DNA from 2 places in the Mycolicibacterium sp. YH-1 genome. Region 2 is predicted to be linked to the other one. Evidence: predicted binding sites of a transcription regulator. Region 2 holds the regulator's gene; the other holds the start of a gene.
What was found. Region 2 encodes LexA, which represses DNA repair genes until DNA is damaged. Its sites were predicted from a motif close to CGAACANNTGTTCG; they were not measured.
Positions count from the first base shown of each region.

Region 1: the regulator LexA is predicted to act here: its motif matches at 1,447-1,460, upstream of L0M16_RS27855 (HNH endonuclease signature motif containing protein).

Region 1 is NZ_CP092915.1:5,900,190-5,903,592, forward strand. It holds gene L0M16_RS27845 (S-methyl-5'-thioadenosine phosphorylase) at 1-343, opposite strand, end outside; gene L0M16_RS27850 (1,4-dihydroxy-2-naphthoate polyprenyltransferase) at 432-1,304, shown strand; gene L0M16_RS27855 (HNH endonuclease signature motif containing protein) at 1,465-2,868, shown strand; gene L0M16_RS27865 (hypothetical protein) at 3,165-3,403, shown strand, end outside.
Region 2 is NZ_CP092915.1:4,186,919-4,190,321, forward strand. It holds gene L0M16_RS19630 (PhzF family protein) at 1-285, shown strand, start outside; gene nrdR (transcriptional regulator NrdR) at 299-763, opposite strand; gene L0M16_RS19640 (LysM peptidoglycan-binding domain-containing protein) at 859-1,305, opposite strand; gene lexA (transcriptional repressor LexA) at 1,514-2,212, shown strand; gene L0M16_RS19650 (LGFP repeat-containing protein) at 2,228-3,403, opposite strand, start outside.

The DNA.
Region 1 (3,403 bases), 1.7 Mb from region 2:
CGAAGTATGTGTCCAGCCGTGCCCTGGTGCGGTCGACGAGTTGGTCGGGCACCACCATCGCGCCGGGCCCCAGCTCGGGGGTCAGGCTGCCGACCGCGCACGGGCCGAACACGCGCCGCACGCCGAGCGCTCGCAGCGCCCACATGTTCGCGCGGTACGGCACGGTGTGCGGGGAGTACTCGTGACCGACGCCGTGCCGCGGCAGAAACGCCACCTCGTGCCCGCCGACCTCGCCCACCGTGATGGGTGCACTCGGAGCCCCGTACGGGGTGTCCAGGTCGACACTGCGCGCTTCTGGTCCGAAGAACGAGTAGAAACCACTGCCACCGATGACTCCAAGCACCCGATTAGCCCCTCGCATCCGCGGTCATTGGTCCATTCTCCTGCATACCCCGGCGTCGACGGCCCGCCCGCAATGCAAGGATTACGCCGTGGCCAGTATCGCGCAGTGGATCGAGGGCGCCCGTCCCCGAACCTTGCCCAACGCCGTTGCCCCCGTCCTCGCCGGAACGGGCGCGGCCGCATGGCTGGACTCCGCCGTCTGGTGGAAGGCACTGCTTGCTCTGGTGGTGTCGCTGGCGCTAATCGTCGGCGTCAACTACGCCAATGATTACTCAGACGGCATCAGGGGCACCGATGATGTGCGGACCGGGCCGCTGCGGCTCGTCGGGTCGAAGCTGGCGTCACCGCGCGCCGTCCTGACCGCCGCCATGACCAGCCTGGCCATCGGCGCCGCGGCGGGCCTCGCTCTGGCCCTCGTGAGCGACCCGTGGCTGATCGCGATCGGCGTGGCATGCATCGCGGGCGCGTGGCTCTACACCGGAGGTTCGACGCCGTACGGATACCGCGGGCTTGGCGAGGTAGCGGTGTTCGTGTTCTTCGGTCTGGTCGCCGTGCTCGGCACGCAGTACACCCAGGCGTTGCGCATCGACTGGGTCGGCGCCGCGCTGGCCGTCGCGACCGGCGCGCTGTCCTCTGCGGTGTTGGTGGCCAACAACCTTCGCGATATCCCCACCGACAAGACGTCGGGCAAGATCACGCTGGCCGTCCGCCTCGGTGACGCCCGCACGCGGGTGCTGTTTCAGGTACTGGTGGTCCTGGCGTTCGTGCTGACGCTGGTGCTGATGCTGGCGACGCCGTGGTGTGCGGTGGGACTTGTCGCGCTGCCGCTGGCAGTGCGCGCCGCGGCACCGGTGCGCAAGGGTCTCGGCGGGCGCGATCTGATTCCCGTGCTGCGCGACACCGGCTTGACGATGCTGGTGTGGTCGATCGCCGTCGCCGCGGCGCTCACCCTCGCCAGCTAGCTCCTCCTCCCCCGCGAGCGTGCGTGTCTGCGGGCGACACGCCGGGCCTAGATACGAGTTTCCGCACGCTCGCCGAATTGGTGAATTCTCTTCTGCCCCTTTGGTTTCACTAGTCACAAATCCGAGATTCCTGTCGGTGTATCGAACTAGTGTTCGAAGTATGTCGGTGGCGGAATTGCATGACTACCAGGGACCGGTCGCCGCGGCCCTTGATGCGCTCGACGCCGCCCTCGACGACCTGGACCAGGCAACCATCGACACGATGAGCCACCCCAGACTCCTCGATGTCATGGACCGCCTGGAACGGGTGAACCGCAGACTGCCCGTCACCGGGAATCGCGTCCTCAACCGGCTGGCTGCTGAGGCCAACCCGCTCGAACTCGGCGACACCACACTGCGAAAGCTGGTGGCGTTCCGGTTGCGGATCAGCACCAACGAGGCCGGCAAGCGCATCGACTGCGCAGCCGACCTGGGCCCGCGGCGCACCCTGACCGGCCAACCGCTGCCACCGGTGCTGGAGCGCACCGCCGCCGCTCAGGCCCGCGGGCAGATCAACACCGAGCACATCGCGATCATCCGCAAGTTCTTCGCCGACCTACCCGAGCACATCGACACCCAGACCCGCACCGACGCCGAGACCGATCTGGTGCGTGTGGCCGCCAAACAGAGCCCCGAGGGGCTGCGCAGTGCCACTGCGCTGCTGCTGGCGCTGCTACACCCCGACGGGGACTACACCGACGCCCAACGCGACCGCCGCCGCGGTGTCTCGATCGGCAACCAGGGCGCTGACGGGCTGAGCCGCATCAGCGGACACCTCACCCCCGAGCTGCGCGCCACCCTCGAACCGATCGTCGCCAAATGGGGCAAGCCCGGGATGTGCAACCCCAACGACCTCACACCCACCATCGACGGCGAACCCACCGACGCCGCCATCGACAGCGATGACCGCACCCAGTACCAGCGCAACCACGACGCCCTACTCGCGATGGGCCGCAACCTGCTGTGCTCGGGACAGCTCGGTCAACACCACGGGCTGCCGACCACCATCATCGTCACCACCACCCTGCAGGAACTGGAATCCGGGACCGGGCACGCCATCACCGCAGGCGGCACCCGCCTACCCATGCGCGACGTCATCGCGCAGGCCTCCCACGCCTTCCACTACCTGGCGGTGTTCGACCAACACACCGAAGCGGCCCTCTACCTCGGGCGCACCCGACGCTGCGCCACCGGCGCCCAGCGCATCGTGCTCTACGCCCGCGATCGGGGCTGCACCCGACCCGGCTGCACAGCCTCGGGCTACACATGCCAAGCCCACCACGCCGTCGCGGACTGGAAGAACGGCGGCCAGACCAACATCGACGACCTCACCCTGGCCTGTGGACCCGACAACCGCCTCATCGAGCTAACCGAGTGGCGCACCCGCAAACGCAAAGACGGCCGCACTGAATGGATCCCACCCCCACACCTGGACACCGGCCAAGCCAGAGTCAACGACCTGCACCACCCCGAACGCATGCTGCACCCACCCGATGAAGGTTCGGATGACGGCGAGGGTCCCTAGTGTCGACATCTCACCGCGACCGGCAGTCTCCTTGTGGCCCTGCGATTTTCGTTGAGCACACCCGGCGTGCACTCGGCGCTGGCCGTCGCCGGTTACGCTGCGTTTTGTGACACACCACGGCGGCGTCCCCCCCGGGCTGGTATGACGACGCCACCGGTTCCGGCGGTCTGCGCTGGTGGGACGGGCAGCGCTGGACCGATCACCGCAACCCGGCTCCCCACCAGCACCCGCAGTACCCGGCCTATGGCATGCCCGCGCGGCGCACGTCCCGGGCTCTGCCGATCACGCTGGCGCTGGTGGCAGTCGTGGTGATCGGCGGGTTCATCCTCTACGCTTTGCTATCCGGCGGCGAGCACAAAACCCAGTGGTACCAGGAGGGTTACGCCGCGGGCGCCGAGGCCGCCACTCTGGTCAGACTCGGCTCCTCCCCAGAGGGAGCGTGCAGCCTGGCGCTGATCGACAAGATCAAGTACGACGATTCGAGGCGAAGCACTCGCGTGAAGGATTTGAGAAGAGGCTGCTTGCAGGCCGTCCG
Region 2 (3,403 bases):
CTGGCCGCCGATCCAGATGACTACGCCGAGGACGTCGAGCACTACGTGTGGTCGTGGAGCGATCGGGCCGCCGGCGCCATCCGGTCGCGGATGTTCGCCAGCCACTTCGGCATTCCCGAGGACGAGGCCACCGGTTCGGCGGCCGTGCGCATGACGGACTACCTGAGTCGCGATCTCTCTATCACGCAGGGCAAGGGTTCACACATTCGCACGTCGTGGGACGCACAGGGCTGGGTGAAGGTCGCAGGCCGGGTCGTCGACGACGGCACCAGGCAGATCGACTGACCCGCTCGCCCGGTCAGCTGGAAGGGGCGACCTTGCGGTGCGCGCGCAGCGCCTCGATCTCGCGTTCGAAGTCATCGGCCGAGGAGAACGACCGGTACACCGAGGCGAACCGCAGATAGGCCACCTCGTCGAGGTCTCGTAGTGGGCCCAGAATCGCCAGCCCGACCTCGTTACTGGCAACCTCGGGTGATCCGGCGGCGCGGACGGCGTCCTCGACCTGCTGAGCCAGGAGGTTCAGCGCATCGTCGTCGACCTGTCGGCCCTGGCAGGCCCGGCGGACGCCCTTGATCACCTTCTCCCGACTGAACGGTTCGGTGACCCCGCTGCGCTTGACGACCGCCAACACGGCGGTCTCGACGGTGGTGAAACGCTTGCCGCACTCCGGGCACGAGCGGCGGCGGCGGATGGCCTGCCCCTCATCGGCCTCACGGGAGTCGACCACTCTGGAGTCAGGGTGACGGCAGAACGGACAGTGCATCACCGCTCCTTCGCCGCCTATGGCCAGTCCGGGCAACCCGGTCGCATACGAGCGTACCGTCGCACGGACGCAGGGTTCACGGCGCACGGCGCACGTCAGCCCACGGGGGCGATGAGCGTCTGCCCGGCATCGACCGCGGCGGAATCCAATTCGTTGAGCTCACGGATCTGATCAACGACCGCACCGGTGGGCGCATCGGGGGCCACGCGACGAGCAAGCTGCTGCAGCGACTCCCCCATTTGCACCTGGACGACGGCCAGTTGGCCCGGCACGGGCTGGGGCACCTCGGGCGGGGCGCCGAACTGGGCCACGAGTCCGAGCCACACCGTGATGCCAGCTGCCATCAGCGCCAGCAGCACTGTCGTGACCGGTGTGATGGGCTTGCGTCGGTGCGAAGCCCGCGACATCAGAACGCCGGTGCCGCGGTACCGCAGCGGCTCCGCGGCCGGCCGACGGCGTTGCGGACCCCGCGACGCGTCGGGGCGTCGCCGCACCGGGCGAGCGATGAGATCGGTCGGGTTCTCCCTGGTGATGATGGTCATCTTCGAGCCTTTCGGTGAAGCGCCGGAGCGTGTGTTCGCTTGTGTGTTCGAAATATAATCGCTCAGGTGTTCGATGAATAGAACATGTGATCGAACTGTTGCAAACGATATCGGCGCCCACCGACAAGTTCCGGCCGTCACGCGCCGCTCCCGACACGCGTCGAACACATGTTTGATTATCGGGATTGACAGGACTAGATTCGCCACCATGAGTGACAGCAGCGACACACGAGACGGAAGCGACGACACACCTGTGCGCCGTGACGCCGCGCTGACCGAACGTCAGCGCACCATCCTCGAGGTCATCCGCAATTCGGTCACCACAAGGGGATATCCACCGAGCATCCGAGAGATCGGTGATGCCGTCGGCCTGACCTCGACGTCATCGGTCGCACACCAACTGCGCACGTTGGAGCGCAAGGGCTTCCTGCGGCGCGACGCCAACCGGCCCCGCGCGGTGGACGTGCGCGGTTCCGACGACATGGTGACTCCGATCGTGACCACCGACGTCGCCGGGTCGGACACGCTGCCCGAGCCCACCTTCGTACCCGTCCTCGGCCGGATCGCCGCGGGTGGTCCGATCCTCGCCGAAGAGGCGGTGGAGGACGTCTTCCCGCTGCCGCGCGAACTCGTCGGCGAGGGATCGCTGTTCCTTCTCAAGGTCGTCGGCGAGTCGATGATCGACGCCGCGATCTGCGACGGCGACTGGGTGGTCGTGCGTCAGCAGAATGTGGCCGACAACGGCGACATCGTGGCCGCCATGATCGACGGCGAGGCGACGGTCAAGACGTTCAAGCGCACCCGGGGACAGGTCTGGCTGATGCCGCACAACCCGGTGTTCGACCCGATCCCCGGTAACGACGCGGCCATCCTGGGCAAGGTCGTCACCGTTCTCCGCAAGGTGTGACGGCGGCCGGCCGCGTCAGCCTCTGACGAAGCCGTTCGTCAGAGCGAATTCCTCACTGGCGAACCAGACCTCGGCCTTCACTCGGTCGTACTGCTCCGAACCGGGTAGCCAGTACAGACCCGTCTTGGTGTCGGCCTTGATCGGATATCCGGCAGGGGCACCATCACCCTCATCGGAGGCCAGCCGCAACGACGTCTGAGCCGGCGCGGGCTCATCGAGCTGTATGGCCGCGTGGCGACCGCTAGGCGGGCCGCTAACGGCCTCGACCTCCTCTGGGCGAGCCTCGTCTGGATGATCCACCGCTGCGGGATCGACGGCCTCAGCGGCGTCCGCGGCCTCGACGTCATCGTCGACGGCCTCGGTGTCCGCCCAGACCTCCGACGCCTCCGAGTCCTCCATGGCCGCCTCGTCGGTGGAGTCGCGCTCCTCGACGACGCTCACAATGAGGTTGGGCTTCGTGTCGATCGCGTCCTGATCGAGGGAGAATCCACCGTCCAACGAACGTGCGGCGGGAACCTCCGGCGGCACGGACGCGGCAGGCGTCGCGGCGTCACCGCCCTCGTCGTCCTTCGGCATCGCCCACGCGCTCAACGGAACATAGGGCTGCTGCTGGCTGGCCGGTGTCGGGCCCGCCGACGGCATCGGGCCGGACGCGAAGTCACTGCCCTCGTCGTCGTCATCGTGATCATGAACGTCACGATCGTCGTCGTCATAGTCGTCGTACTCGTCGAAGCGGTCCATCGGTGCGCGGTCCTCACCGCGCCGCCGGTTCAAGATCACCGCGACGACCACGGCACCCACCAGTACGAGAACGGGTATGAGGGCGAGCGCCCACCACCACTTCTGATACCACGGCTTCCCGCCGTCATCGCCTACCGGCCCGGTGGCCTGGGGTGCCCTCGGGGCGTCCTGACCGGGCACCGCGAGACCCGCGAGCGCGTTGGCCAGATTCGGCGGCTCGGTGGAGAACTCGTTGCTCGCACGGTCGAACGTGATCGCCCCGTTGGCGAACTTCTGGGTGATCACATCGCCGTTCTCGGCCTGATCGGCGGTCGGCGCACCGAGATCGCCGGTCGCGCCGCCGAGTTTGGCCCAGGCCGCGTTCATCGCGCCGCGCACGATCACCGCGCCGAAGTCCGGCGTCCAGAAGATCACCGGTTCGTCGGGGGCGGCGAACTTCGCGATCCGGCT